Regions from separate parts of the Paenibacillus sp. SEL3 genome, predicted to be linked through region 4. Evidence: riboswitches for the same ligand, from Rfam matches in the RefSeq annotation. Region 4 holds a riboswitch; each other region holds the start of a gene.

Region 1 (7,664 bases), 2.8 Mb from region 4:
TGAGTAGTGATAAAAAACTCTGCAAAATACAAGTAGTATTTGAGCTATATACGTTTGAAAATACAAGAACCTCCTTATTTACGTATGATGAAGTTCCGCGTAAATAAGGAGGTTCTTTGCTTTGGTTGCATGTTGTGGTTGTAAACCTTCCAGTCAGTAAACAGCGGGTATACCTTTATCCATCAGATAGTGAGTAAAAGCGTCTCGTATTTTCATAAAATAATTGACGGACGGCAGATTCATCTTGCTGGGTCAGCTTGCTGTACGCGCGAATGACGTCGGCAGTCATCCGGGGATGTGTCTGTTGTCCGGTAAAAGGACCCTCGAACGGCCAGGGACCGTCTGTCTCTGCCATGATCTGATCAGACGGATACTGCCTTGCCAAACTGCGGATCTCTTCTTCGTACAGGAGATCCGGTGTGAAGGAGACATAATAGCCGTTCCGGGCGATACGTTCGGTCGTGGCGGCCGAGCCTTTAAACCAGTGAAAATGCGCCAGCGTGACGCCGTGACGTTCCAGAAGGTCGCAAGCAATCTCAGCATCCTCATAAACGGCGTGCAGGACAATGGGCTTGCTATGCTTGCTTGCAAACTGGATGAAACGCTCCAGTAGCACTATGTAGGGAGCGAGGTCAAAAGGAGTTCCGCTCTGCGAGGCTTCTAGCCGATTGTAATAGGGTAAGCCGACTTCACCCACGGCGACCATCTGCTGTACATGTTCGTCCATCCAGTCGAACAAGAGGTCAAGCTCAGCTTGCGGTGGAAGGGCCTGTTCGGGATGAAAGCCAAAGGCTGGCCGTACTAGCCCAGGGTAACGCTCGGCTAACCGTAGATTGGCTCGGCTGGAGTCCAGATGCATCGACACGGCTATCACAGCTTGGACGCTGCTATCAGCAAGTGAAGCGAGCAATAGCTTCTGTTGTTCGGGCGGGTAGCTGTCTACATGAATGTGCGCGTCGATTAATGGAGCGGGTCTTGTTGTGGTCAAATCCAAGCCTAGCTTTGTTTGGCTGTTCCATTTCGATGCACATCGAACTTTTACGTCACTCATGCCGATTCAATTCATCTTCCGGGATATTCTTGTGAACGCTCTGAGCATTGTCCATGTCGCCGTCCAGTTTGTACTTTTCCTCACGCATCCAGCCGGTCATGGTTCGCTTCCATTCAATAAAGAGAGGATCGAGGGTGATTTCTTCCCTACGCGGGCGGGGAAAAGGGACATCTACGACATGCACCACCGAAGCAGGTCGCGCTGACAGCACATAAATGCGGTCGGAGAGCAGCAGCGCTTCTTCAATGCTGTGGGTAATGAACAGCACAGAGCGGCGGTTCTTCTCCCACATCCGCAGTAACCATTGCTGCATATCTGCACGTGTCAGCGCGTCGAGTGCGCTGAACGGCTCATCCAGCAGCATTAATTCCTGCGGGCTGAGCAGTGCGCGAAGAAAGGCTGCACGCTGTTGCATTCCACCAGACAGCGTATGTGGATACGCCTTGGCGAATTTGCCTAGTCCAACCTGCTCGAGCCATTGCAGGGCTTCTTTGCGACGTTCGCGTTCACTGGCGTACTGAGGGGGGACTGCTGTATTTTTACGTGGAGCATTTTCCTGCCCAAGCAGTACATTATCCAGCGTGGTGCGCCACGGGAAAAGGGCGGGCTGCTGTGGCATATAGCTGATATGCCCACGTTCACCAGTCATGTCTCGTCCGTGCATACGGATACGTCCCTGCTGTGGTTTGAGTAGCCCGCCGATGATGTGAAACAGCGTACTTTTGCCGCTGCCTGACGGACCGATGAGAGAAACGAATTCTCCCGGCTTGACTGTGAGGGATACATCCTGCAGCACGGGCAGTAAGCTTCGCTTTTCGCGGAAGGCGAGGCTGATCCCGTCCAATTCCAGAGCAGAAGGGGCAGTCGAAGGACTCTGCTGGTCCCCGGCTCGTTGTTCATTAGCCACGTTGTGTGATGATAAGTCAGTCGGATGCAGACTCATATGTGCCACGTCCTTTCTTTGCTGTATTTAATTCAAGGAGGAAGCTATTCCTGATCCGGTTTCCAGCGAACCAGCCATTTTTCCAGTAGTACTATGATGACAAACATCAGTAAACTGAGCGCGACAATGATGCCGATGGCGGCAAAAATGAGGTCCGTGCGATAGGCCGATTTTTGCAGCAGCATATAATATCCGATTCCTTCGCTCGCACCAATCCATTCGGCAATAATTGCGCCCATCACACTGTAGGTGGCAGCAATCTTGATGCCGGAGAATACTTGCGGCAACGAGTGTGGCAACTCCAGCTTCATAAAAATAGCCATGCGACCGGCACCCGACATCTGCATATAGTTCATCATCATACGGTCCGTCCGTGTCAGCCCGTCCATGGTCGCTACAGCCACGGGAAAAAAGCATACTAAGGTAATGACCATCAGCTTGGGCAGCATGCCAAAACCAAACCACACCATGAGCAGCGGCCCCAGGGCGATGATCGGAATGTTTTGGCTCAGGATAAGCAGCGGATACAGGGCGGATTTGAGAAAAGGAATGGTATGAAGAACGATGGCGATCAACAGTCCCGTTGCTGTCCCTATAGCGAATCCCACAAGTGTCAGGCGAATTGTAGCCCATGTATGGGCACCAAGCAGCGCCGTCTGGGCCATGCCCTCCTGTACGATGAGGGATGGAGCTGGCAGTAGCCAGGATTCAATATGTAAATAGGAAACCGCCCCCTGCCAGGCTGCTAAAAAGAAGAGGACCGCCACAAGGGGCGGCCATACGCTTTTCCACCAGGATGCGTTCTTGCCTTTCGGATTCATGGGCGATATTTCTCGGTCAGCTTGTTCATGCTGATGCCTTGTGGGTTATGTGCGATTTTGATCTGTGAAATGACGCTGGGACTGCCCGCTTCCGTCAAAGCCTCATGCATTTCTTTAACCACTTTCAGCAACTCGTCGAGCTCGCCCTCCATGGTCGTATCCAATGGGTTCACCTGATGTTTGACACCGGAGCGCTGAATGACCTCAATCGCCTTATCTACATACGGGTAAGAGTCCTCGTTATTAGGAGTTTTAGGGATTACTTGAATACTGAGCAGTGTATTAGCCATGCAAATTCACCTGTCCTTCATTTGAAGTGTTTTAGAGAAAATAGGGTGGTTTAAGGCGGGGAGACCGCTTCGCGTTTCATTTGATCTTACGATCGCTGTTGCCATGGGATTCTTTGAATAAATTTTAAAAGGTAAGAATCCCACGGCAAAGGCGAGCGCTACGCTTCTCTAGATTCAAATGAACCGCTACGCTGCCAACCGCCTTAAAAGCACTTTAATTTTTGATAGGTTGTGTGGCATTTTTACACACAAGCGCATCTGTTTTTGCGCTTTAGATACTATGAGACTAAAGAATAAACCAAGTGGAACGAGAACGAAGTGGGCGGAATGGTGCTGTACAAGCGTTAGCGTTCGCTTTAAAAGCTTTCCGTAGGAAAGCTCGCTTCGGAAGCATAACCTCCCCGGATTTCTACACTAATCATAAGTTTTTATTAAGAAATCTGGGTACAACAGCGATGGGAAGCACCATCCGACTGCGTAGTAGGGCTTCGTTCACTTCTCTAGTTCAGTCTTATTTAGCGTTTTAACAAATGGTCAGCGCTTGGGCAAGAAGTTGTTTGTGAAGGCCTTATCGACTTCCAAAGGCTTGCTGAGCAGCTTGCGTTCGTACATCCAGTCCGAATAGTTTTGCCATACCTCCGCTTTTTGCACACCCCATTGTGCGGCATCGTCCTGATAACGCGGGCTCAGCCATTTTTGGCTGGCAAGTACCAGTTTTTTATCCAGCTCCGGTACAGCTTTGCTTAAAATGTCTGCGGCTTCTTCCGGATGAGCGATAGTGTATTCATAGCCTTGTGCGGTAGCATCCATGAACGCTTTAACCAGCTCGGGATCATTTTTTATCGTTTGTTCGTTGCTCACAATTACAGGCGTATAGTAGTCGAGGCTTTTGGAATAATCTTTTACATACAGCATATCCAATGGCTCATCTCGAAGTTGGGCCTCGATTCCGGTCCATGCGTAGAAAATCCAGGCAAAGTCGATATCCCGCTTCACGGCTGTAAAATAGTCTGCATTGCCCATGTTGACGATCTTCACTTTGCTCACATCGCCTTTGTCTGAATCCATGATGGATTTCATGACCGCTTCTTCTACGGGAGAGCCCCAACCGCCGTATTTTTTACCTTCAAAATCTTTCGGGCTTTTAATTCCGCGATCTACCGGGGCTGCGAAGCCTGAGGTATTATGCTGAATCACCGCAGCGATGGATACAAGCGGCACACCTTGCGTGCGAGCCTGTGTGACGCCTTCTTGGTAGCTGATACCAAAAGGTGCAGCATTAGAAGCAACCATTTGATCGGCTCCGCCTGAACCAGGTTGAACAATTTGGACATTCAAACCTGCTTTTTCGTAAAATCCTTTGTCCTTGGCGACATAGAGTCCCGTATGATTCGTATTGGGTGTCCAGTCGAGCACGATTTTAACATCTTTGAGCCCCTTTGCCGGAGTAGACGTTTGAGTGTCGGTAGCGGAAGCTGCTTCTTGGGATGTAGGGGGACTTCCACCGCAAGCGGTCAGGGTCAGGGCCATGAGCCACAGACTGATCAGTCCCAGGCTTAATATTTTCATGCGCTTCATCGTTAGTGTTCTCTCCTTTTGATTACCCGTTATCCATCCAATCAGACAGCTTAAGTTTCCCATTTTCATAAAAATAACATCTGCCGGACGCGATCTTTCCAACAACTTAATCCTCAACAAAAAAGCGCCCCGAGTTTCCGGGACGCTTGCGCTTGTATATACCAAAGTAAGGGATGGTCCTATGTAAAGAAGGCACATCTTGCTTAAGCATTCCTACGCTGGCATTACCCAGATCAGGTTGTAAGGGTCAGTGTCTTGGGACACACTCTCAGCCGGCCGATTCCAGCACCCCTGGCATTGTATGGTTTAATGGGTTCATTTATTCGGGTTTACTACGACGATTATATGCTTTGAATGCGGGTCTGTCCAGCATGAAGGGAGAGATAACGGTTCATTTGCCGAACGACAGGGTACACTTTTACTGTGAGCTTTGATCTGAAAATGAGTATGAATCAATCCGATTCGATCCGGTCATGTTATTTTCAGAACAGCTGCGCAGGTAGGTTCAGATGGGCTGGTGCCCAATGGCATGGCCGTAGAGAATTCTAATTCGTGAAAAGGAGTTGTTGTACTGTGGGTAAAACGGAAACATTGGATCGCAACCAACTGGAACAAGCCATTGTGAAGGCTTTGGATAACAACAAATTTTGTTCGTTAGGTACGGTAGAGGGTGGCAAACCGAAAGTACGCTATATGGCCCTTTTTAACGATGGAATGAACATTCATCTGGCGACAGATCGCAAAACGCATAAAGTGGATGAGCTAAAGGACAATCCGAATGCTTATCTGCTGCTGGGTTATGAGGTTGGCGGTACGAAGGAAGTTGTTGAAGTGGAGGCTACCGTCCAAATTACAGCTGATGAGGGGCTACGCAAACAAGTGTGGAACGACTCCTTGAAGGAGTGGTTTTCCGGACCGGACGATCCCGATTATGTCATTCTGGACGTGAATCCGACTCGCATTGAGTATGTGGGTCAGCAAACGGAGCGCCAGGTGTGGAAGAAATAATACGAATATAAATGGATAAGCCAGTAAATCTCCAATTTTTTCAGGAGGTTTGCTGGTTTTTTTATGTTTGAGAAAATTAATTATTTTTTCATAAATAATTTTAAGTAAATGACTACTCTTTTGTCTGGCGTTGGATTAAAATAGAAATGGTGAGTTCAAGGCTTACATATATGTGCAAAAGTATGTATATGAGGCATACACCTTAATGAGGAGGGGTATATTTTGTTATTACGTAAAAATTGGTTTAAAGGGTTTACAGCAGCAGTTGTAGCTTGTAGCATGCTGGTGTTTTCAGCCGCTCCATCCTGGGCAGCTAGTGATTCTCGTGATAGCGCTACGGTGAATTTGCGGATCATGGAAACAACGGATATCCATGCGTCCCTGATGAACTACGATTACTATTCGGACAAAGAAACCAACGAGTATGGCTTGGTTAGTACAGCTAGCTTGATCCAGAAGGCACGTAGTGAAACAAGAAACAGTATGCTGTTCGATAATGGTGATTTGCTGCAGGGCAACCCATTAGGCGATTATATGGCCCGCAACAAAACCTTTGAGAAAGAAGGCGGTGTCCATCCGGTCTACAAGATGATGAACCTGATGGGCTATGATGCAGCTACAGTGGGCAACCATGAATTCAACTACGGTCTCGACTTTCTGGACAAATCGCTCAAGGGAGCTGATTTTCCTTATGTAAATGCGAACGTTTATGTTGATAAAGGGGGCCAAGCTACTAAGAATTATTTTACCCCTTATCAGATTCTTGATAAAACAGTAACGGACGAGAAGGGCGAAGAGCATACACTCAGAGTGGGTGTGATCGGTCTGGTCACACCTCAAATTATGCAGTGGGATGAAGCCAATTTGAAGGATAAAGTCGTTACGAAGGATATTGTGGAAACGGCGAAAAAGTTTATTCCTCAAATGAAGACGGAAGGTGCTGACATTATTGTCGTGCTTGCGCATACCGGTTATGAGGATGTGCCACAAACGCCACTGATGGAGAATGCCGTTAAGTATTTGAGCCAGGTGGACGGAATTAACGCTATTCTGTTTGGGCATGCTCATAAATCTTTCCCTGGCCCTGATTTTAAAGATATGAAGGGTGTAGATCTGGATAAGGGAACCATTAATGGGGTACCAGCCGTGGAAGCTTCCTCATGGGGCAAGGATCTGGGTATCATTGACCTGAGCCTAGAAAAGAAAAATCGCGAGTGGAACGTGACTAACTCTCAATCTCAAGTGCGTCCGGTTGTGAGCACCACTAATCAGACTGTGCAGTTTATCCCTGAATTTAAACTGATTGATGCGGTCAAAGAAGAGCATCAAGGAACGCTGGATTATATTCGCCAGCCTGTAGGAACAACGACGGCGCCAATTACCAGTTATTTTGCATTAGTGCAGGACGACCCTTCCATTCAAATTGTGACGAATGCACAGAAATGGTATGTTCAAAACCATCTCAAAGGAACTGAATACGAAAAACTTCCAGTATTGTCGGCAGGCGCTCCATTCAAGGCCGGCGGTCGAAACGGAGCCGAGTATTACACTGATATTCCTGAAGGTACGGTAGCGATTAAAAACGTGTCCGACCTGTATGTGTACCCGAACACGGTTCATGCTGTAGAAGTGACCGGTGCTGAAATTCAGGAATGGCTGGAGTGGTCTGCGGGTCAGTTCAACCGTATTGATCCAAAGCAAACTGAGGAGCAATCGCTGATCAACAAAGATTTCCCAACCTACAATTTCGATGTCATTGACGGTGTGAATTATCAGATTGATGTAACGCAGCCTGCACGGTATGATGCCAAGGGAACTATTATTGATTCTTCAGCGCATCGTATCAAGGATCTGCAATACAATGGAAAGGCTATAGATCCTGCACAGAAATTTATCGTAGCCACCAATAACTATCGTGCTTCCTCATCCAAACTGGCCAACCCAGATGGCAAACGAATTGTGATGGCAGCACC
Region 2 (7,664 bases), 1.3 Mb from region 4:
TGATTCGCGTTAATGAGTGGAGTGTGATTGAGCATTATACAAAATATGGCCCGATTGTGACCTGGCAGCGTGTAAACATTGAGGCAATCCCGTCTGTATTTATGGATCAGTATCAGGGCTATACGCTGGCATTGGAACATTTGTACACCCGAGGATATCGGAAAATTGTGAATGTGTACGGCAGCATGCGTGGGTTGAATACAAAAGAACGCATTCGAGCTTATCATGACTTTTGCGAAAAATATGATTTGGACGCTGAGGCCTTCCCGCATTTTTATGATTTAAATTCAATAGAAGCTGGTGAACAAATAGCTCATTGGTGGGCAGAACGAGCACCAACAGACAGGCCGGACGCCTTCGCCTGTTCTACCGATTATTTGGCAGCAGGTCTTTTGACTGAAGCGCGTAGGCTAGGTGTTTCTGTACCGAGTGATTTTGCAGTAGTAGGCTTTGATAACACCGAAATCTCGCATTTGCTTGATTTAACTACGATTCATTACCCGATAGACAAGCAAGCTGAGAATGCGTTCATTATGATTCGAAATGCCCTCGAAGGGCTGGATGAAACGATACATCATCTGGAATTCAAATTAGTAGAGCGAGCGACCACCTGAATTCTGAAAGGGTTGTGTTTCAAAGCTTCTCAATGAAAATGATGGAGGTGTTCACCCATCCATTGTTACAAATATTTAAATGCTAATGAATATATGAATTAATGTGGTATTTTCACCTTTTTAAGGGGTACTAATAATGTGGATATTAACTAAAGCTCATTGACGTATGTTAAAATTTGGACAATAATTTGAGATGAGATTATAAAAATTTGGTGTTTTTATGTGAAGGGTGGTTATGACTTGGGACATACACCTACGATCTTAGATAAGTTTGAGAATTTTTTAAAACAAAACAATTTGACTTTGGCGCAATTTTCCGAACATTCAGGTGTTCATCAAAGAACACTTAATAATTGGATTGCCAAGCATCGTCCTGTTGCTATACATCAGCTAGATCGAATCACTTGGGCTATGGGACTACCAGAAGGTTTTTTTTACGAACTATACATAGATAACTACATCATTGAGCGTTCCCCAGATTGGCGGCGAATTGAGCCGTTGTTATTTCGCTGTGCGGAACTGGACAAGTTACATGCGATCCAGCTTGTAGTGGCCCATATCATGGACAACCTCCTTTATTCCCCGAAGCTATTCGATGCGGCAGAAATGTTATTCGCACAAGGTCAGCGTAATGCTGCTTTGTTACTCTATGAGGGGATTGCGGAAGGCGAGAAGTACCAGCACTCTGAACGCTTGGCTATCTGTCAGTATCGTCTGTTTACGATTCAGGTGGGGAACGATCAGATCCGAAATCTCAAGGCGGCTACTCGATTTGAACCCTTTGTCGAACGTCTGGATGAAATAGATCAACTTGATGCGTTGAAGGATCTAGCGAATGTGTATCGTTCATTACACGAGTGGGATATGCTTTATGAAACAGCTCAAAAAATGAGACATAAAGCGGAAATTTATTATTCTATGAAACAACGGCAGAAGAAGCAAAAGAGTGAGGAGTCTTATATGAGGTTAAGTCGTCCCATATTTGTTTACATTACCTATGCTGATTTACTGTGTGCTAGTGTATGTGAAGCCCAAGGCAATTATCAGCAAGCTTTACAGTTTACATATGCCTACGCAAATTTAGATTGGGTGATTGAGACAGACGAGGAAACTCGACACTGGATCAACTTGTACGAGCATTGGGCAGTAGGTAATATCTTTGTAAATAAACTTCTGTCTGGGGATACCAGTGTGCTTCCAGATTATGTTGAATATATTGTAGCTACATTAATTACTAACGAAGATGAAAAGCTCTCAATGCTGTTGAACATTATAATAGCGGCTAACCGATATGCAATAGATGTTGATGATGTACTCTCACGTTTTGAAGTGGAGTTTAATTCTTTTGATCCAGCATCTACTGATATGTACACACATCAAGTTGTACCAGAACACATAACGCTTTTTAAATATGAACTTGCTAAGTATTACTTGAATAGAGGTAGCTACACGCATGGCTTTAAATACTTGCTAGACGTTTTATCTAAATCATTAACCATTAATAAAGAAGCTTTTTTTATTAGGTGCATAAGACTATTTGAGAAGTTTAAAGCGTTTGCAGATGTTAAGGCCCATATGAGGTACGAAAGTTTAGTGAGCGAAGGGCAAAGAGAAAGAACGTTTTATTATTGGTAGTAGTATCCTTTTATTCATGTAGGATTAAGATCCTGTATGTAAATATTATTAATAGAAACTAGAGCCTCTGCTCCACTTTATTAGTGGAAACGGAGGTTTTTTGCATAGATTTAGGGACGCCCTTATTTATGAAAACTTTTGTGATATTCTCTTTTTGTTAGGCGCATCATCCGAAAAACCAAAAAACGTCTTTTTATTCTAAAATGTGACATAGAGGAGGGGATCATACTGATGAACCAAGGTGTGACTTTACTTCGTGTCGAGAGAGCTAGGAGGAAACTGTACCAAGTCCAGAAAAAGTATGGATTTTTAACACACCCCAAAGTAATTGAGCAATCTAAAAGGTTGGATTACCTGTTGAATCATTACCAAACATGCAGATCGAATCATTAAGCTCTGGTGTATTACATGTTGCGTAATACATGATTCCAAAAACTAAAACTTGGAGGTAGTGATGTTGAATCATCGAAATTCTGTAACCCCTTTTGGATGGGAGATCAAGCAAAAACTGCTCGAGAAAAGAATGGATCAGAAAACTTTTTGTAGTACATATCATATTCCAGCTTCCAGATTGTCAAATCTCATTCATGGGACACGCAAGGCTACAAGATACAGAAAAAAAGTATCCGAATTGCTCGGAATTGAAGAATAATGTATTATTTCTATTTTTGAAACGACTCTGTCTGAACATAAGTATTAATTAAAAGCGACTTATGCCATCGTGTTTCTTTTGAGATAAATAAAAATAGGATAATTCCGAATAAGATCATAAACATAATCAGTTCTACGATCGTATCGGTTATAATACTGGTCTTATATAAAGTCTCGACAACCTAAGAAGACGATCTGATTAATCAGATCGTCTTCTGCTGGGTATGAAACGAGAAATTATTTAGTCAATCGAAACAATTTGCTATGATCCATCTTTATCTTTTATTAAATGATTTTTGGGACATCTCTCGATTTTTGATGCCTAGCACTACCTTTTTCTTTAATTCCTTGACCGCGCCTCTAACCTGCTCTGTCTGTGTCACGGCTGAAATCACCGCCACACCATCTGCACCTGCACGTGCGACTTCCTCAACACGGTCGACTGTAATACCTCCGATTCCAACAATCGGCACATCAATTCCCGCTTTACGCATCTCATATAAAATTGCTGGCCCATGTACAGCATGGGCATCATCCTTCGAGAGGGTAGGATAGATTGGCCCGACGCCGAGATAATCAGCACCTTGCAGAATGGCTCGACGTGCTTCCTCAATGGTATGGGCAGAGACGCCTAGAATTCGATTTCCGATTCGCTCGCGGACGGTTTCGGCGGATTCATCATCCTGACCGATGTGAACACCGTCGGCGTCGAGTTCAAGAGCCAGCTCCACATCGTCATTGATGATGAAGGGGACACCAGCATCGCAGCACAGGTTCTGTAGCTGGCGCGCAAGTTCGAACATAGGGACGCCCGTTAACGCGCCATAGCCCTTTTCCCGGAACTGGACCATAGTTGCACCGCCAGCCAGAGCCTCCTGCACGACCCAGCCTGGTTCCGCGAGGCAATTCACGCTTCCAAGCACCAGGTACATCTGTAGCTGGCGGCGCATCACCTCGGGCAACATTCTGCCGCTCATAGAAGCATCTCCTGACGACGACGGAAGGCCCAATGATTGGTGGGCCCATGTCCCTGTCCAAGCTGCAAAGATTCCTCAATCGCCGCCTGGATGAAGGCTTTGCCATTCGAGATAGCCTCCGGTACAGACATCCCTTTCCCTAATTCTGCGGTAATCGCTGCCGAGAAGGTGCACCCAGTTCCGTGTGTATGGACAGTCCGTACTCGCTTGCCGCTCAGCTCTGTAAAGGCGGTTCCGTCAAAGAGCAGGTCAACAATCTGTCCGCTGCTCTCGCTCTCGTCAGCGTGGCCACCCTTGATCACAACGAATTCTGATCCCATACTGCTAATATGTCTTGCAGCCTCGCGGCGATCCTCCATCGTACGGATGCTGATCCCTGTCAGGGCTTCCGCCTCCGGAATATTTGGTGTAACGACCAGGGCCAAGGGGAGCAGTTCGTCCTTCAAAGCCTGCACCGCCTCCAGTTGCAGCAGTTCAGCGCCTCCCTTGGCAATCATCACGGGATCGACGACGACTTTTTTCCAGCCGAACTTTCGGATCTGCTCGCTCACAAGACGGATGATACCCGCATTAAACAGCATGCCAGTCTTCAGGGCATCCACTCCAAGATCTGATCCTACAGCTTCGATCTGTTCCGCTGTTGCTTCCTGTGGCAGTGGATATACGCCGTGAACCCCCAAGGTGTTCTGTACAGTAATGGCCGTAATAGCTGACATGCCGTATACGCCAAGCTCTTGAAAGGTTTTGAGATCGGCTTGAATTCCGGCCCCGCCGCCACTGTCCGAGCCGGCAATCGTCAGTGCTCTGGGTACACGAGTGTCTGTCATCGCGCACCACCTGCTGTAGTTGTTCCGGCTTCACGGACAGTGACATGCCCCTCCAGCGAACCAGTATGTAGTTTGGCGAGCTCGTCGAGAAAGGCAATCTGGAAGCTGCCTGGCCCTAGCTCTGCGGTACGTGCTGCGGCTCGGGAAGCTGCTGCACTGTAAAATGCCAAGCCTGCTGTACCTGCGAGCAGCAGGTTGGGTTCAACAGCTGCAAAGGCACCTAACACAGAGGTCAGCAGGCAGCCTGCTCCGGTTACCTTCGTGAGCAGCGCGTCTCCGCCGCTTATCATTCGTGCTTCGGCCCCATCGGTGATGACGTCTTCTTTTCCAGTGATGACAACCATTGTATTGAGCGCTCGAGCAGCCCGAATTGCCAGATCGACATGGCCGCTGTCAGCACTGTCACCAGCATCTACGCCTTTAATCTCACGCGCTTCTCCGACAAGATGGGCAACTTCGGCTGCGTTGCCCCGTACCAATGAGATTTTGACTTTACTCAGGATTCGCAGTGCCGATTCAGTTCTAAAGCTCGTTGCTCCCGCACCGACCGGGTCTAGCAGGACCGGAACACCGTGTGCATTCGCCGATTGTCCAGCAATGATCATGGCATCCACCAGTTCGCGGTTCAGCGTACCGATGTTTAACACGACGGCGCCTGCTATTTTGGCCATATCTGCTACTTCCTCGGGTGCATAGGCCATCACTGGGGAGGCTCCCAATGCATACAGGCCGTTGGCGGTAAAGTTGGTGACTACCACATTGGTGATATTGTGAACGAGGGGTTTGCTATTTTGTACCTTCGTTAGGAGATCCGAATAACTTTTTTCCCATGTACTCATCATGATTATCCTCTCTATAGTTGGTGGTTCAACAGGACATTAACCGTACTTCACGCATCGAATTGACAGGCTGACTATTCCAAGACCGCTGCCTGCATCTGGACCGGCCATTCTTCCTGCTTATAAGCCATGTCCCAGAACTTATATTCCAGCTGGCAGCTCAGTATAAAATGCTCAATCATCCGCTCCCGCTCAGCAGCCGTTGCCCCTTCCGCCCAAGCATCTACACGTTCTCGGAACTTGAGTGTTGTATCATCAAGCTGGTCTCCATAGAAGCCCATCCATTCATAGAACGGATGGGACTTATCCGGCTTTACTTCATCTAGCAGCCTGCGGCCAATCTCGGCATACGTCCACATACATGGCAGCAGCACAGCCAAGATCTCGCCCAGGTTGCCCTCATGCGCAACCGTCAGCATGTGCCGGATATAGTGATGAGCCGACGGAGCGAGCGAATATCCCTGCAATTCTTCATAGGTCACCCCTGCGACAGCACAGAAATTTTGATGCGGGTGAACCTCGCTGTGGAGAATAAAAGAGATTTGTTCATTAAATACAGCCATGTCCTCCCGATTCGTGCATTTGGAGATTGCGATGCCGTATATCCGCATGTAGGCGTTCAAATATTCAAAGTCCTGTTTTACATAGTGAATCAGCTGTCCCCTTGTCAAACTTCCTTCAGCAATACCTCTCACAAAGGGATGCTCAAAAATCGCTTGAAAAATGCCGTCCGCCTGCCGACGGAGTTCTTGTGTAAAACTCAATTTCGCCACCTCCATAAAATTGAAGAGCAAGAAGTCCTGTAAGAATATAATTCCGGAACAACGCTAAAAAGCCGCCCCAGAAAAATGGAGCGGCTTCAACAATAGGCCCAATACGCAAAAAACGCTTGAAACCTTATATACGAAGGCTCCACTTTCCTACGCTAGTACGAACTAGATCAGGTTCAAAGGGTCCAAGATACGTTCTTGTCTCAGCCATAGCGGCTCCCCTAGTGGACTTCTATTCTTTTGACTATTACTGTACATACGTTCATACGCTATGTCAAACATGTCTATCTGGTCAAGGGCCAAACGACAGAGCTGAAGTTCGCTTCCGAGAGGGAAAAAGGCGCTGGAGAAGATCAGTTCCGTCTACACGAAGGAATTCGCGGCAGGCTCCAATGTCTAAATAATCAGCATTTATACCAATAGAGAAATCAGTACTGGGAGTGTAACGAGCGATATGACAGCACTGATGACAAAGGAGGAGGCTGTTTCTGATTCCAGGCTTTCAAAACGGGTGGCGATCATAGCAGCGACTGCTGAACCCGGGAAGGAAACGAGCAGAACTGCCTTCACAGTATCTGCAGACGACAGACCGCATAGGTAGGCGATCAGCAGCATTAATAAAGGCTGTACAATTGTTTTTAACAGTGCGATGGCAAAGGCACTTACACTAAAACTAATGTTGCGTACGCCAATGGTCACTCCGACAGCGAATAAAGCGGCCCCGGACGTAATGTCTCCGATTTGATTCAACGATTTGTTCAACAAATCCGGTGAATGGAAGCCGAACAAGGTCAAAATTACACCAATCAGTGGAACCAGCGCCAGCGGTTCTTTTAATCCATGAAGAATGGAGTCCCAGATTAACCTTCCGAGGTGACCGTTCCGTTCTTTGCCTGAATTCCTGCTGGCTACGGTAGCTATAATGGTAGCCGCCGGGTCAAGGACGGCATTGACTACGATCCCGGTAAGCGCAATCGGAATGGCGACAGCAGCGGAACCGTAGATGGCTCCAAGCACAGGAATACCCATAAAAGCAAAGGTAGGCTGTGCCGAGTTCAAAGCAAACATGGCGGCATCCTTCACTGACTGCTTCCCCGCAAAGCGGGACAGTAGAAGGAGAACGGCAAAAAAGCCGACAATGCCAATGAACAGTGCCAGCAGGAATGGCCATTGCTCGATGAGTGCTTTCCTGTCCGTTGTCGTGATACCGATGAATAGATGCGCAGGCAGTGCAAATTTGGTAACGAGCGCATTTAAGGCCTTGGAGGAAGAGGCATCAAAGCTTTTGTAATGCCCCGCTAACCACCCTAAAATAATAACGAAAAAAATCGGCACCAAAATGTACAAGATA
Region 3 (7,664 bases), 1.9 Mb from region 4:
GTGATGTTGAATCATCGAAATTCTGTAACCCCTTTTGGATGGGAGATCAAGCAAAAACTGCTCGAGAAAAGAATGGATCAGAAAACTTTTTGTAGTACATATCATATTCCAGCTTCCAGATTGTCAAATCTCATTCATGGGACACGCAAGGCTACAAGATACAGAAAAAAAGTATCCGAATTGCTCGGAATTGAAGAATAATGTATTATTTCTATTTTTGAAACGACTCTGTCTGAACATAAGTATTAATTAAAAGCGACTTATGCCATCGTGTTTCTTTTGAGATAAATAAAAATAGGATAATTCCGAATAAGATCATAAACATAATCAGTTCTACGATCGTATCGGTTATAATACTGGTCTTATATAAAGTCTCGACAACCTAAGAAGACGATCTGATTAATCAGATCGTCTTCTGCTGGGTATGAAACGAGAAATTATTTAGTCAATCGAAACAATTTGCTATGATCCATCTTTATCTTTTATTAAATGATTTTTGGGACATCTCTCGATTTTTGATGCCTAGCACTACCTTTTTCTTTAATTCCTTGACCGCGCCTCTAACCTGCTCTGTCTGTGTCACGGCTGAAATCACCGCCACACCATCTGCACCTGCACGTGCGACTTCCTCAACACGGTCGACTGTAATACCTCCGATTCCAACAATCGGCACATCAATTCCCGCTTTACGCATCTCATATAAAATTGCTGGCCCATGTACAGCATGGGCATCATCCTTCGAGAGGGTAGGATAGATTGGCCCGACGCCGAGATAATCAGCACCTTGCAGAATGGCTCGACGTGCTTCCTCAATGGTATGGGCAGAGACGCCTAGAATTCGATTTCCGATTCGCTCGCGGACGGTTTCGGCGGATTCATCATCCTGACCGATGTGAACACCGTCGGCGTCGAGTTCAAGAGCCAGCTCCACATCGTCATTGATGATGAAGGGGACACCAGCATCGCAGCACAGGTTCTGTAGCTGGCGCGCAAGTTCGAACATAGGGACGCCCGTTAACGCGCCATAGCCCTTTTCCCGGAACTGGACCATAGTTGCACCGCCAGCCAGAGCCTCCTGCACGACCCAGCCTGGTTCCGCGAGGCAATTCACGCTTCCAAGCACCAGGTACATCTGTAGCTGGCGGCGCATCACCTCGGGCAACATTCTGCCGCTCATAGAAGCATCTCCTGACGACGACGGAAGGCCCAATGATTGGTGGGCCCATGTCCCTGTCCAAGCTGCAAAGATTCCTCAATCGCCGCCTGGATGAAGGCTTTGCCATTCGAGATAGCCTCCGGTACAGACATCCCTTTCCCTAATTCTGCGGTAATCGCTGCCGAGAAGGTGCACCCAGTTCCGTGTGTATGGACAGTCCGTACTCGCTTGCCGCTCAGCTCTGTAAAGGCGGTTCCGTCAAAGAGCAGGTCAACAATCTGTCCGCTGCTCTCGCTCTCGTCAGCGTGGCCACCCTTGATCACAACGAATTCTGATCCCATACTGCTAATATGTCTTGCAGCCTCGCGGCGATCCTCCATCGTACGGATGCTGATCCCTGTCAGGGCTTCCGCCTCCGGAATATTTGGTGTAACGACCAGGGCCAAGGGGAGCAGTTCGTCCTTCAAAGCCTGCACCGCCTCCAGTTGCAGCAGTTCAGCGCCTCCCTTGGCAATCATCACGGGATCGACGACGACTTTTTTCCAGCCGAACTTTCGGATCTGCTCGCTCACAAGACGGATGATACCCGCATTAAACAGCATGCCAGTCTTCAGGGCATCCACTCCAAGATCTGATCCTACAGCTTCGATCTGTTCCGCTGTTGCTTCCTGTGGCAGTGGATATACGCCGTGAACCCCCAAGGTGTTCTGTACAGTAATGGCCGTAATAGCTGACATGCCGTATACGCCAAGCTCTTGAAAGGTTTTGAGATCGGCTTGAATTCCGGCCCCGCCGCCACTGTCCGAGCCGGCAATCGTCAGTGCTCTGGGTACACGAGTGTCTGTCATCGCGCACCACCTGCTGTAGTTGTTCCGGCTTCACGGACAGTGACATGCCCCTCCAGCGAACCAGTATGTAGTTTGGCGAGCTCGTCGAGAAAGGCAATCTGGAAGCTGCCTGGCCCTAGCTCTGCGGTACGTGCTGCGGCTCGGGAAGCTGCTGCACTGTAAAATGCCAAGCCTGCTGTACCTGCGAGCAGCAGGTTGGGTTCAACAGCTGCAAAGGCACCTAACACAGAGGTCAGCAGGCAGCCTGCTCCGGTTACCTTCGTGAGCAGCGCGTCTCCGCCGCTTATCATTCGTGCTTCGGCCCCATCGGTGATGACGTCTTCTTTTCCAGTGATGACAACCATTGTATTGAGCGCTCGAGCAGCCCGAATTGCCAGATCGACATGGCCGCTGTCAGCACTGTCACCAGCATCTACGCCTTTAATCTCACGCGCTTCTCCGACAAGATGGGCAACTTCGGCTGCGTTGCCCCGTACCAATGAGATTTTGACTTTACTCAGGATTCGCAGTGCCGATTCAGTTCTAAAGCTCGTTGCTCCCGCACCGACCGGGTCTAGCAGGACCGGAACACCGTGTGCATTCGCCGATTGTCCAGCAATGATCATGGCATCCACCAGTTCGCGGTTCAGCGTACCGATGTTTAACACGACGGCGCCTGCTATTTTGGCCATATCTGCTACTTCCTCGGGTGCATAGGCCATCACTGGGGAGGCTCCCAATGCATACAGGCCGTTGGCGGTAAAGTTGGTGACTACCACATTGGTGATATTGTGAACGAGGGGTTTGCTATTTTGTACCTTCGTTAGGAGATCCGAATAACTTTTTTCCCATGTACTCATCATGATTATCCTCTCTATAGTTGGTGGTTCAACAGGACATTAACCGTACTTCACGCATCGAATTGACAGGCTGACTATTCCAAGACCGCTGCCTGCATCTGGACCGGCCATTCTTCCTGCTTATAAGCCATGTCCCAGAACTTATATTCCAGCTGGCAGCTCAGTATAAAATGCTCAATCATCCGCTCCCGCTCAGCAGCCGTTGCCCCTTCCGCCCAAGCATCTACACGTTCTCGGAACTTGAGTGTTGTATCATCAAGCTGGTCTCCATAGAAGCCCATCCATTCATAGAACGGATGGGACTTATCCGGCTTTACTTCATCTAGCAGCCTGCGGCCAATCTCGGCATACGTCCACATACATGGCAGCAGCACAGCCAAGATCTCGCCCAGGTTGCCCTCATGCGCAACCGTCAGCATGTGCCGGATATAGTGATGAGCCGACGGAGCGAGCGAATATCCCTGCAATTCTTCATAGGTCACCCCTGCGACAGCACAGAAATTTTGATGCGGGTGAACCTCGCTGTGGAGAATAAAAGAGATTTGTTCATTAAATACAGCCATGTCCTCCCGATTCGTGCATTTGGAGATTGCGATGCCGTATATCCGCATGTAGGCGTTCAAATATTCAAAGTCCTGTTTTACATAGTGAATCAGCTGTCCCCTTGTCAAACTTCCTTCAGCAATACCTCTCACAAAGGGATGCTCAAAAATCGCTTGAAAAATGCCGTCCGCCTGCCGACGGAGTTCTTGTGTAAAACTCAATTTCGCCACCTCCATAAAATTGAAGAGCAAGAAGTCCTGTAAGAATATAATTCCGGAACAACGCTAAAAAGCCGCCCCAGAAAAATGGAGCGGCTTCAACAATAGGCCCAATACGCAAAAAACGCTTGAAACCTTATATACGAAGGCTCCACTTTCCTACGCTAGTACGAACTAGATCAGGTTCAAAGGGTCCAAGATACGTTCTTGTCTCAGCCATAGCGGCTCCCCTAGTGGACTTCTATTCTTTTGACTATTACTGTACATACGTTCATACGCTATGTCAAACATGTCTATCTGGTCAAGGGCCAAACGACAGAGCTGAAGTTCGCTTCCGAGAGGGAAAAAGGCGCTGGAGAAGATCAGTTCCGTCTACACGAAGGAATTCGCGGCAGGCTCCAATGTCTAAATAATCAGCATTTATACCAATAGAGAAATCAGTACTGGGAGTGTAACGAGCGATATGACAGCACTGATGACAAAGGAGGAGGCTGTTTCTGATTCCAGGCTTTCAAAACGGGTGGCGATCATAGCAGCGACTGCTGAACCCGGGAAGGAAACGAGCAGAACTGCCTTCACAGTATCTGCAGACGACAGACCGCATAGGTAGGCGATCAGCAGCATTAATAAAGGCTGTACAATTGTTTTTAACAGTGCGATGGCAAAGGCACTTACACTAAAACTAATGTTGCGTACGCCAATGGTCACTCCGACAGCGAATAAAGCGGCCCCGGACGTAATGTCTCCGATTTGATTCAACGATTTGTTCAACAAATCCGGTGAATGGAAGCCGAACAAGGTCAAAATTACACCAATCAGTGGAACCAGCGCCAGCGGTTCTTTTAATCCATGAAGAATGGAGTCCCAGATTAACCTTCCGAGGTGACCGTTCCGTTCTTTGCCTGAATTCCTGCTGGCTACGGTAGCTATAATGGTAGCCGCCGGGTCAAGGACGGCATTGACTACGATCCCGGTAAGCGCAATCGGAATGGCGACAGCAGCGGAACCGTAGATGGCTCCAAGCACAGGAATACCCATAAAAGCAAAGGTAGGCTGTGCCGAGTTCAAAGCAAACATGGCGGCATCCTTCACTGACTGCTTCCCCGCAAAGCGGGACAGTAGAAGGAGAACGGCAAAAAAGCCGACAATGCCAATGAACAGTGCCAGCAGGAATGGCCATTGCTCGATGAGTGCTTTCCTGTCCGTTGTCGTGATACCGATGAATAGATGCGCAGGCAGTGCAAATTTGGTAACGAGCGCATTTAAGGCCTTGGAGGAAGAGGCATCAAAGCTTTTGTAATGCCCCGCTAACCACCCTAAAATAATAACGAAAAAAATCGGCACCAAAATGTACAAGATATGTCCGACACTCATAGATTGATTCTCCTTGCTTGAACTGACGTATTCTGCCTGTCTGAACAAGGCAATCCCTTTCCTAAATGGAGCATTAGTGAGGGTGATGTATTACGCTTTCCACTGCTTTGACCTTGACATATTCCGGTTTCCACATTGCATCCCGTATAGCTTGTTCAACATCTGAAATGTGTGCCTGAGCTACCTGATCCTGAATCGCTGCTTTCGCTACCGCAACCGCAACAACGTACGAAACATCACGTAATTTTTGGATATGAGGGAGCAACGCACCGCCAGGCTTATTCGAATCTACGCCATTGGCAACGGCATCTGCTGCGGCTGTAAACATCGCAGGGGTAATCCTTTTGGCTTTAACCACAATCGCACCCAGACCCAGTCCCGGGAACACAAAGGCATTGTTCGCCTGTCCAATTTCAAATTTCGTACCGTTATAAGTGACGGGGTCAAAAGGGCTTCCGGTAGCAATTAATGCCTTGCCATCGGTCCACCGTATTAGATCCTCAGGTATAGCTTCTGCAAGATTTGTAGGATTGGACATGGGCATAATGATCGGGCGTTCTACATGCTTCGCCATCTCTTTGATGATCTCTTCAGAAAAGGCACCTGCTACTCCAGAAGTTCCGATTAATAGGGTAGGCTTCACCTGACGGATGACCTCCAGCAGCGGTATTTTGCCGTCATCCGACCGCGTCCATGAGCTGACTTCCTCTTTTTTACGTACATACGGTTTCTGATATTCCAGTACATCTTCCATATCGTCCGTTAACAGCCCACGGTAATCAAAGGCCCAAAAGGACTGGAATGAATCTTCCGCGGAAAGGCCGTCCTCGATCATAGCGCCCCGAATTTGGTCAGCGTTACCGACCCCTGCTGCTCCTGGGCCGAAGACAAGTACCTTTTGCTCACGCAGCGGAGTCTTGGTGACACCCACCGCCGAAAGAATTGCAGCCAAGGTCACCGCTCCTGTACCTTGTATATCATCGTTGAAGGTGAGTATACTTTGACCGTATTTTCCTATAATATGGCGTGCATTTACGCTACCCACATCTTCCCAATGTAAAAGCGCCTTCGGGAATTGCGCTAACGTTTTGCTGATAAAAGTATCAATAAACTGGTTATAGGCTTCTCCGCGAACCCGTTTATGGCGGTTTCCGATGTACAGTGGATCATTCAGCAACTTTTCATTATTCGTACCTACATCCAGTACAATGGGCAGCACCCGCCCGGGATGAATGCCTGCCGCAGCCGTATACACTGCAAGTTTGCCAATAGCAATGTTAATCCCCCCGACACCCCAGTCCCCAATCCCCAAAATACTTTCGGAATCCGTTACGACGATCAGGTCCACATCCTCGCCGCTCAAACCGGAATTATAGAATGCTTGTCCAATACCGTTCGGATTATCTATCGACAAATATACGCCCCCAGGACGGTTGTACTCGTGACTGTATTCTTGAATCGCAGTTCCTACGGTCGGCGTGTAGACTACGGGCAGCATTTCACTCAAATGATCGGTTAGTAGCCGATAGTAGAGGACGACATTTCGGTTGTGGAGGTCGTTGAGAGAAGCATTTTTACGTAGCATGGTAGGTTGTGCGAGAAATTGCTGATATGCTCGTATGCTCTGTTTCTCTAATGAAAGGACGGTGGGAGGAAGGATTCCTTCCAAACCCAGTTCTTTGCGTTCTTCTTCTGTAAAAGCGACACCTTTGTTCAAAAGGGGATTTGCTAACACATCCTTTCCCCGCAATGGAGTAGATAATGACCCATCGCGATTGACATAAAAAGCTTCCATAGAAAGACCTTCTTTCTTTTCATTTTCATGATTATTCATGACGAAAGATGACATGTTGTCCATAGTATAGACATGCGAATCTGGTTTATTCATCTATCTTTCTATGACAAAATAACCATATTCATTTCTTTCTGTTGATCTAATAGGACTAACCTTCGATATGGATTCGCTAAACTAATACTAAGGATTTTGGTTCTAGTGAACCAGGTCTAAATACTCTGTTTTTATCAAATATAAAAATCAGTTTTTCTTCTCTTATTCCCTTATATATCATGGAGTGTCAGCTATTTTGTTAAGAAAATATGAAGTATTTGGACATTAATTTAATCCCTATAAACAAACATTTTTAATTCTTTTTCAACAAAATAGAACTATTCGGAGGAAAAGGAGAGGTTTGTGTGCAGGGACCTATAGCCATTTTTAGCGATAACGACAGGGCTATTGATTATCCCAAGGTGATTTGTTTTTACCAGTATATACAGTGCGAGGACACGGAGACAGCTTCAGTCTACGAGAACGCATGTTGCTGCCTGATTGATTATAGGGAGCCGGGGCAAGCGGTGCGGAAAGCCAATCAGATCCGTAGCCAATTTCCGCAAATGCCATTGTTACTGGTGACGGATGTAACATTTCCGTTCAGTGATCAGCATATGGTGCAAATCACCGGAGTAGGCCGTTTGCGGCTGCTATTTTGGCAAGCCAATGACACCGAAGAAATACTTTCGGAAATTCAAAGCTTGCTCTATCCCGAGTATTCGACCAAAAGCCAACATATTGCATTTATCTTGTCTGTATATAACGAAGAGCAACGTTTTGTTCATGTCAAAACCTTTGCTGAACGACTGCAAGCCTTTATCCGTAGCCATATTATTGAAGGTTCGATTTATCTCA
Region 4 (7,664 bases):
CACCCACCTGGTTTGGACATAGCATTACATATTGGATACGAACAAGTTTGTGTTATAAGCCATTAAAGCATATTAATATTATTGTAACAAAAAAGCAGAAAATCATTCTCCAAAGAATGGCTTTCTGCTTTTATGGTTTAACCCAAATAGCGATGATACAGACTTCTTGCTTTTGCCACGTCCTTTGTCCCATGGATCAGCGCTCTGCCATCTGCAAAAACAACCAAGCGATGCTCGCTTGTACTAAAGGAAACCAAAAACGGATTTCGCTCTACTTTTCCTTCTCCCAAAGAAGCAAATCTATCTGCCGTTTCTGCAAGATTCAGATGGATCGGGTTTGCTGGTCTAATTTGAACGGTATCCCTACCGCACAAAACATCTGTTTTCTGCCGATGAGAGGCCGACAAATAGGGATACGTCGGTTGGCTGCCGCAAGAAGGACAGTTCTCCTTTTTAACGCTATCTACCGCTATCGCTACATACTCATTTTTCCACAAATCAAACGAAAGTAACTTTCCTCTCAAATCTTCCGGATATCCGCCAAGAAGTTTGAAGGCTTCCGTAGTTTGGTTAGCCGTGACCATCTGTACAGCCTGCGGAATAATCCCGGCGGTATCACAGGTTTCCCCACCAAACGGTATAGTTCCCAGCAGACAGTGAAGACAAGGCGTTTGACCCGGTAAAATGGTGTAGGTTACACCATAGCTGCCTACACATCCCCCATAAATCCAAGGTATCCGATGCTTGAGTGCCATGTCGTTCATAAGAAGTCGGGTATCGAAATTATCGGTTGCATCCATCAAGAGATCTACCCCTTGGATCAACTCTTCCAGCTCTTCCACCCCAACATCCAGTACATGTGCATGTATAACCGTTTCCGAATTAATATCCTTTAATCTTCGCTGAGCAGCTACTACTTTGGGATATCTTTGCGCAGCATCACTTTCCTGAAAAAGCTGCTGGCGCTGCAAATTGCTCCATTCCACATAATCCCGGTCTACGAGGCTCACTGTACCTACACCCCCGCGAACGAGCGTTTCCGCAATACCTGTACCTAACGCTCCGGCACCTATGATTAGTACGTGGGAAGAAGCAAGCCGACGTTGTCCTGTCGGTCCAAAGGGCGCGAATCTTTCCTGTCTGGAATAACGGTCACTTGAATGTGTTCCTCCTGCACCGGATTTGTCAGTTACCTTCATGCCTGAACCATACCTTCTATCGGACTGCTTGCTGAAGCGTAACGTTTTACAGGAATCATCCCCGCCTCAAAACCATATCTTCCAGCACGAACAGCCAGTTTCATGGCCTCGGCCATTTTTACCGGGTCCTTCGCTCCTGATACGGCTGTATTCAACAAAACAGCATCTGCCCCTAACTGCATCGCCATGGCCGCGTCACCGGGTGAGCGAATACCCGCATCGACAATAACCGGAACCTCCGCCTGTTCAATAATTAGACCTAATGAAAACGGATTAAGCAAACCATGTCCTGTACCAATCGGTGAAGCTCCAGGCATAACGGCATGTACTCCAAGCTCTTGTAGCCTCTTTGCTAGAATCACATCGTCCGATATGTAGGGCAGCACGATAAAGCCTTCTTCTAACAGCTTTTCACTAGCTTTCAACGTTTCAAATGGGTCCGGCAGCAGTGTCTTGCTATCCCCAATGACTTCCACCTTAATCATATCGCACAGGCCGGAGGCTTTTGCCAATTTGGCAATACGAATCGCCTCCTCTGCTGTTGTAGCCCCTGCTGTGTTGGGAAGAAGTGTATACCGGCTCAAATCCAGCATATCGAGAAAATGCTGCTTATCCCGTTCCTCCAAGTTCAATCTCCGTACAGCAAACGTCAATATTTCCGTCTCAGCAGCCTCTACGGCTTGGGATTGGATATCCAGATCAGAGAATTTTCCTGTTCCCAACAACAACCTCGAGGTAAAAGATGCTTTTCCAATGGTTAACATAATCAACCGCCTCCCACAAAATGTACAATCTCTAGGCAATCTCCATCTTTCAGTACCGCTTCATCATGATCTTCACGGGTCAATATATGCCGATTCAGCTCCACCACTACGGTTTTCACCTTTACATCAAGCTCATGTAGCAATTGATTCACATGAGTGATTCGATTAGAAAAGGTCAGGCTCTGGCCGTTAATCGTCAGCTTCATAAGCTTTTCTCCTTGAGGAGCTCAGAAGAAAAACTACTTATCCCAAGTTCTGCTGCACAAGCCCCATTAAGCATAGCTGCCATCGCACGCCCGGTAGCATCACTCAGCAGGACACCGTTACGATAATGCCCGACTGCAGCATATACGCCCTCGACCCCAGGAACAATGCCTATAAAAGGATGACCTGATACAGCCTGCGGACGTAAGCCCGCCCAAGCGCGTATAAAAGAAGCTTCACGGACGCGCGGCAGCCAGGCAGAGGCACGTGCCAGCAACCCCTCCAAGCCTCCTACGGTTACTTCTTCGTCATATTGATGCGAAAGGCTCGTTGCCCCAATCCAAAGCTCGTTATTCTGTTTAGGCACGAGGTAAATATCATCAGCATAAATGGTATATTCTAACGGGTGATCCTTCAAGGAGACCGCTACCGCTTCGCCCTTGACCGGATAAAGTGGATATTCAAACCCAACCTGCGCTAGCAATTTCATGCTATCCAAGCCTCCGGCAATAATGACCTGATCGCAGGAAAAAAAACCACTATCTGTACGGACACCGCAAATTCGACCATCCTGTATGACCAGTTGCTCTGCCTGTGTACCAGACCATACCGTTGCTCCCAGCACCGCAGCAGCACCTGCATAAGCACGGCAAAGCTGGACAGGAACCACTTGTGTCTCCTTTGAACGATATATTGCCCCGATCGCTTGTTCATCCAAACCTGGAATTCGTCGGGCCAATTCTTTCGCATCCCACCAGATAGGACAATCACCCTCTCGCGTTTTAGCAGCTTTCCAGCGTTTTTGGCCTTCAGTCTCCGTACGGAAAGGGGTCACAAACCCTTCAGTACGGAATTCCACCGAAATACCTGACAAACGCTCTAGATCACAGACAAGCTCAGGGAATGCATCTCGACTTATGCGAGCAAATCGTGATAGCTCAGAGTCGGTGAACTCTTCACTTTCCGCTGCCAGCATTCCAACCGCTGCTCCTGAGGCTCCCTCACCCGGGATCAATCGTTCCAGCATAATCGTACTTCTTCCCTCCTTGGCCACATGATAAGCAATGGAACTGCCTATGACACCTCCACCTATGACCAAGCATTCAGCGTGTCCAATCACTCTTTCCTCTGTGTGTATCTTTAGCATTTGTTCCGTATCTCCTCTCCATAAACCCTTCTGCTTTCAGCTTGCCTCTACTCTCGTTTTCTCGCTACAGGCTGTGAACTACAAGGTCTGCCATTCGCCTATACTCCATTGCAGCTGCAACGGGCGACTCAGCCTCCCATATACCAGACATCACCGCAATTCCGCTTGCTCCGGCCCTATAAAGCTCCGGGATATGATGCGGTTGTATGCCGCCTAGCGCAATCACCGGAATGTTTGACAGTCTGCAAATATGTTCAAGCTGAGCTAAACCCCGCGGTACAATACCGGGCTTACAATGGGTCTCATATACGTGACCATAAAGTACATAGTCCGCTCCTGCCCGCTCAGCAATTTGCATCTCCTCCAAGGAATGTACAGACACTCCACAGCGTGTACCCTTTGGAAGTAGGCTTTTCACATCCACAACAGGTAATCCATTAGCTGGTAATTGAACGGCTCTGACCAAAGTAAGTAAAGCTACATCCACACGATCATTTACTACAATTTGTTGCAAAGGAACTTCCTGCTCCACCAGGCTGCGAGTCAAAGAAAGCAATGCAGAGGCACCATTCTGTTTTAAACGTGCGTGTACATAATGAACATACGGACAAATCACAGCAGCCACTTGGGCGGCATGTGCAAAAGTGCCCTTTTCCATCGAAATTGCGTGTAATTCGATTTTGTCTTCACCTCACATTGGACTAAAGGATCTAAGCTTAGCCAGCCACGTCTACCAGCAGGAATGAAAGGGGATTATATGTGAATCGTCTACGGAAGCTCGAACTACTTAAAATGAACGAAACGCAAAAAAACCACTTCCCCAAGGAAGTGGTTTAACGAACGTCCAATAATCGAACGGACCATGATATCCGTATACGTGTATCGTCCCACGCACAAACAAAAATAAAGATGGTGTTGCCTTGTTTGTACGGCGCTCACTTCCCTACGCTGGCATAACCCAGATCAGGTGCAAAGGGTCCGAAATCCATTTATTCCGTCTCAGCCGCATGGGCGGCTCCCCTAGTGTGACTATTTTATTGTATAAGCTAAAGATAGCTTAGCATATTTTTCTAATTCTGCAAACCCCACTTCGTGTGAAATATGCTAGAACTGGATTTAGTTGATTTAGTTGATTTAGTTGATTTAGTTGATTTAGTTAACTTTACTTGACCACTCTTCCACATTCCACGTTTTGGTTACCCAATCCTCGTAAAAGTCCGGTTCGTGAGATACAAGCAATACGGTCCCTTTGTATTCCTTCAAGGCACGTTTCAGCTCATCCTTTGCTTTAACATCCAAGTGGTTGGTAGGCTCATCGAACAATACCCAGTTGCTTTCACGCATTAACAGTTTGCAAAGACGGACTTTAGCCTGTTCTCCACCACTAAGCGCTGATAGTGGACGCGTGATATGCTCATTTTTCAAACCGCAACGAGCCAAATGCGCTCGTACTTCATGCTGATTCAAATGCGGAAATTCATTCCACACATCGTCAATCGGTGTAATTTTCTCCGCCTTTACTTCCTGCTCAAAATAAGCGGGCTGCAAAAAATCACCTTGATAGGTTTTTCCACTGATTGGCGGAATTTTTCCCAATATGGTTTTGAGCAATGTCGATTTACCGACACCATTGTAGCCGACAATTGCAATCTTTTCGCCACGTTCAATCGTCATGGACATTTTAGGCAAAAGGGCATGTGTATAACCAATCTCAAAATCAATACCCTCAAATACCGTCTTTCCGCTTGCACGCGCCTCTTTGAATTGAAAGGTTGGTTTTGCGGCTTCTTCAGGCTTATCAATACGTTCGATCCGATCAAGCTGCTTTTCACGGCTCTTTGCTCGGCCTGAGGTAGAAGCACGCGCTTTATTACGCTGAATAAAATCTTCCTGTTTCTTAATAAAGTCCTGTTGCTTCTCATAAGCATCAATATGCTGAGCTTTGTTCAGATCCGCCATTTCAAGAAACTTTTCATAGTTAGCTGAATAACGGGTCATCTTGGCAAATTCAAGATGGTAAATAACATTAACGACCTGGTTCATAAATTCAGTATCATGTGAAATAAGAATAAAAGCATAGGGATAATCCTTCAAATAGCGCGTAAGCCATTCAATATGCTCTACATCCAAATAGTTGGTAGGCTCATCCAACAGCAGGACATTCGGCTTTTCCAGCAGTAACTTGGCAAGAAGCACCTTTGTCCGTTGCCCGCCGCTAAGTGCAGATACATCCCGATCCAGTCCTATGGCCGACAGACCTAGTCCATTCGCCATTTCTTCAACCTTCACATCAATGAGGTAAAAATCCCCCATATCCAGTTGCTCCTGAATTTCACCCATCTGTTCCAGCAACACTTCCAACTCTTCAGGAGAAGCATCCCCCATTTTGTCAGTAATCTGCATCATTTCCTTTTCCAATTCCAACAAAGGAAGAAAAGCGTCTTTTAATACATCACGTACCGTTTTTCCCGGTGTCAGCTTGGTGTGTTGATCCAGATAGCCGTAACGTACACGTGGAGTCCATTCCACTTTCCCCTCATCCTTAAGCAATTTTCCAGTGAGAATGTTCATGAGTGTCGATTTACCAACACCGTTAGCTCCTACCAAACCTACACGTTCCCCCGCAAGCAATCGAAAGGAAACATTTTTAAATAATGCGCGGTCCCCAAAGTTGTGGGATACATTTTCTACAGTCAATAAACTCATAAGCTGTTTTTGGCTCCTTATTGTCATCGGCCCTGCCGACTGTTCTTATTTCATATGCATTTCGTTTCTTTCAAAGCTTTATTGTAGCACATTCTGCAACCATATCGGAATATTGAAAACAGTGAATTTTAAGGTTTTTTGATATGGATCTGCCTAAAAAAAGAAATACCACCCACGAGAGTGATTATTTTAAGCCATTATAACATTTGTACTCAAAGTATCCCGCAGCTGCTGCAGATTTTTCATCCGTAAAACGTTCACTCGCTTTAAAGGGAGCTGGACATGAATCTCTATAAAAATATTTCATTCCAGTATCTGGTTCTATGCCACCGATAATGTCTTGCTTTCTAACGACTCTCCCACCACCAAATCCATAGTTATTGTAATACCTGTCTCCGACCGGAATGCCTTGGATAAACGCGATCAGACCCACGTCATCTACCGTGTTGTACCATTCCTCTTGCGGAATGATCGGTAGCGTGAACGAATAAGTTATGCCATTACGTGCTGCTTTTTCGTTATGGACATTAATAATTCGCGCCAGGTCCTCTTGAACGCTACGAACAATGGTGGAACGACGTATTTGCTCAAAAGTTTCTGAATTATTCAGTAAAGATATAGAGGTCTGATCCTGAAGTTCCTTTTGAAAGCCCTCCACCCACCTGTGATTCCGCGTATCGTATGCGTGTACATAATTATCCAAGGTGAACCCCACACTGTTGCCTACTGAATCAACATAGGCATATGGCTTTTTTTCGCTCCATTTGTGGCTAATAGCAACTTGTCCATGCTCATCTGTATAGGCTTCTGAAGTGAACGCATAATAACCGTCATAATCCAGAATTACAATGGCTGGTATGTAATCCAATAATGCACGTTCTGCTACTATATCCCCATCAATGCCTACATTAAGAAAAAGGGTGTGCAGGAAGGTGTTCAGCGCTGCTTCTTTATCTACACGAAAAAACTTATCCGATCCGTATCCGGCCTCGCGTTCCTGACGTTCATTCTGTGAGAGCACAACCCCTGCAGCCTGAACTGCGGTACGGAGAGCCGACGTATATTTCATTTCTAGCTGCTGCACTTCACGCTGATTCTGCACTCGTAAGTCACTAACTACACCAAAGGGCAAAAACAAAAGTATAAATATGACTGCAAAATCAGTAATCTTCATTCAGAACCATGCCCCCGTAAGAAGCTGTAACTGCCGGCTTGCCGCTATCTGCCCCACCAAGAAGCCATGATTTGTACAAGTCTGCAGGAGTCCGATTCGTATTATGTAACCGAACCGTAAAATAATCCCCGGCCATCAGGGTATACCGACGTGTCTGATCTGATTTTGACTGCTGGTTGTCAGGAAACAGTACAGGCAAGATTTGCGGATTATAGTACCCATCATATGCAGTTTCATAATTGCCCAGAAAACTGTCTGGCTTCGCGGCATCTGCATAGTCCGGTACATACTTTTTGTGCATATGCTCCAAGTCAACTTCGTACGTATTGCCTGTCAATTCCAGATCACGCATAAAATCGTTATACATCGTGGGCGTAATGTAACCTTTGGTTCTTACCATATCAACAAAACGTACAGTTGAATGATATGTATTTAACCCGGATATATCATCCTGCCGTTCAGCAGCTTGA

Evidence for each region. Region 4 has a riboswitch for thiamine pyrophosphate ahead of ACYCS5_RS29070 (thiamine phosphate synthase). Riboswitches for the same ligand answer to the same signal wherever they lie in the genome.
Region 1: linked by a shared signal. The riboswitch ahead of ACYCS5_RS17090 (ABC transporter substrate-binding protein) and the one ahead of ACYCS5_RS29070 (thiamine phosphate synthase) in region 4 are both predicted to bind thiamine pyrophosphate.
Region 2: linked by a shared signal. The riboswitch ahead of tenA (thiaminase II) and the one ahead of ACYCS5_RS29070 (thiamine phosphate synthase) in region 4 are both predicted to bind thiamine pyrophosphate.
Region 3: linked by a shared signal. The riboswitch ahead of tenA (thiaminase II) and the one ahead of ACYCS5_RS29070 (thiamine phosphate synthase) in region 4 are both predicted to bind thiamine pyrophosphate.

Annotation. Positions count from the first base shown of each region.
Region 1 covers NZ_CM137725.1:3,696,960-3,704,623, forward strand. Annotated here, with positions in the region: gene ACYCS5_RS17070 (TatD family hydrolase) at 176-988, opposite strand; gene ACYCS5_RS17075 (ABC transporter ATP-binding protein) at 1,044-1,994, opposite strand; gene ACYCS5_RS17080 (ABC transporter permease) at 2,039-2,815, opposite strand; gene ACYCS5_RS17085 (MTH1187 family thiamine-binding protein) at 2,812-3,105, opposite strand; gene ACYCS5_RS17090 (ABC transporter substrate-binding protein) at 3,640-4,683, opposite strand; TPP riboswitch at 4,877-4,986, opposite strand; gene ACYCS5_RS17095 (pyridoxamine 5'-phosphate oxidase family protein) at 5,257-5,691, shown strand; gene ACYCS5_RS17100 (bifunctional 2',3'-cyclic-nucleotide 2'-phosphodiesterase/3'-nucleotidase) at 5,914-7,664, shown strand, end outside.
Region 2 covers NZ_CM137725.1:1,186,449-1,194,112, reverse strand. Annotated here, with positions in the region: gene ACYCS5_RS05615 (LacI family DNA-binding transcriptional regulator) at 1-614, shown strand, start outside; gene ACYCS5_RS05610 (helix-turn-helix domain-containing protein) at 855-2,249, shown strand; gene ACYCS5_RS05605 (aspartyl-phosphate phosphatase Spo0E family protein) at 2,481-2,642, shown strand; gene ACYCS5_RS05600 (XRE family transcriptional regulator) at 2,707-2,901, shown strand; gene thiE (thiamine phosphate synthase) at 3,176-3,877, opposite strand; gene thiD (bifunctional hydroxymethylpyrimidine kinase/phosphomethylpyrimidine kinase) at 3,874-4,704, opposite strand; gene thiM (hydroxyethylthiazole kinase) at 4,701-5,543, opposite strand; gene tenA (thiaminase II) at 5,618-6,307, opposite strand; TPP riboswitch at 6,444-6,546, opposite strand; gene ACYCS5_RS05575 (AEC family transporter) at 6,725-7,664, opposite strand, start outside.
Region 3 covers NZ_CM137725.1:1,835,211-1,842,874, reverse strand. Annotated here, with positions in the region: gene ACYCS5_RS08575 (XRE family transcriptional regulator) at 7-201, shown strand; gene thiE (thiamine phosphate synthase) at 476-1,177, opposite strand; gene thiD (bifunctional hydroxymethylpyrimidine kinase/phosphomethylpyrimidine kinase) at 1,174-2,004, opposite strand; gene thiM (hydroxyethylthiazole kinase) at 2,001-2,843, opposite strand; gene tenA (thiaminase II) at 2,918-3,607, opposite strand; TPP riboswitch at 3,744-3,846, opposite strand; gene ACYCS5_RS08550 (AEC family transporter) at 4,025-4,978, opposite strand; gene ACYCS5_RS08545 (NAD-dependent malic enzyme) at 5,052-6,773, opposite strand; gene ACYCS5_RS08540 (glycosyltransferase) at 7,172-7,664, shown strand, end outside.
Region 4 covers NZ_CM137725.1:6,459,578-6,467,241, forward strand. Annotated here, with positions in the region: gene ACYCS5_RS29050 (ThiF family adenylyltransferase) at 138-1,199, opposite strand; gene ACYCS5_RS29055 (thiazole synthase) at 1,196-1,963, opposite strand; gene thiS (sulfur carrier protein ThiS) at 1,966-2,169, opposite strand; gene thiO (glycine oxidase ThiO) at 2,166-3,314, opposite strand; gene ACYCS5_RS29070 (thiamine phosphate synthase) at 3,379-3,972, opposite strand; TPP riboswitch at 4,238-4,346, opposite strand; gene ACYCS5_RS29075 (ABC-F family ATP-binding cassette domain-containing protein) at 4,467-6,020, opposite strand; gene ACYCS5_RS29080 (hypothetical protein) at 6,205-7,194, opposite strand; gene ACYCS5_RS29085 (hypothetical protein) at 7,181-7,664, opposite strand, start outside.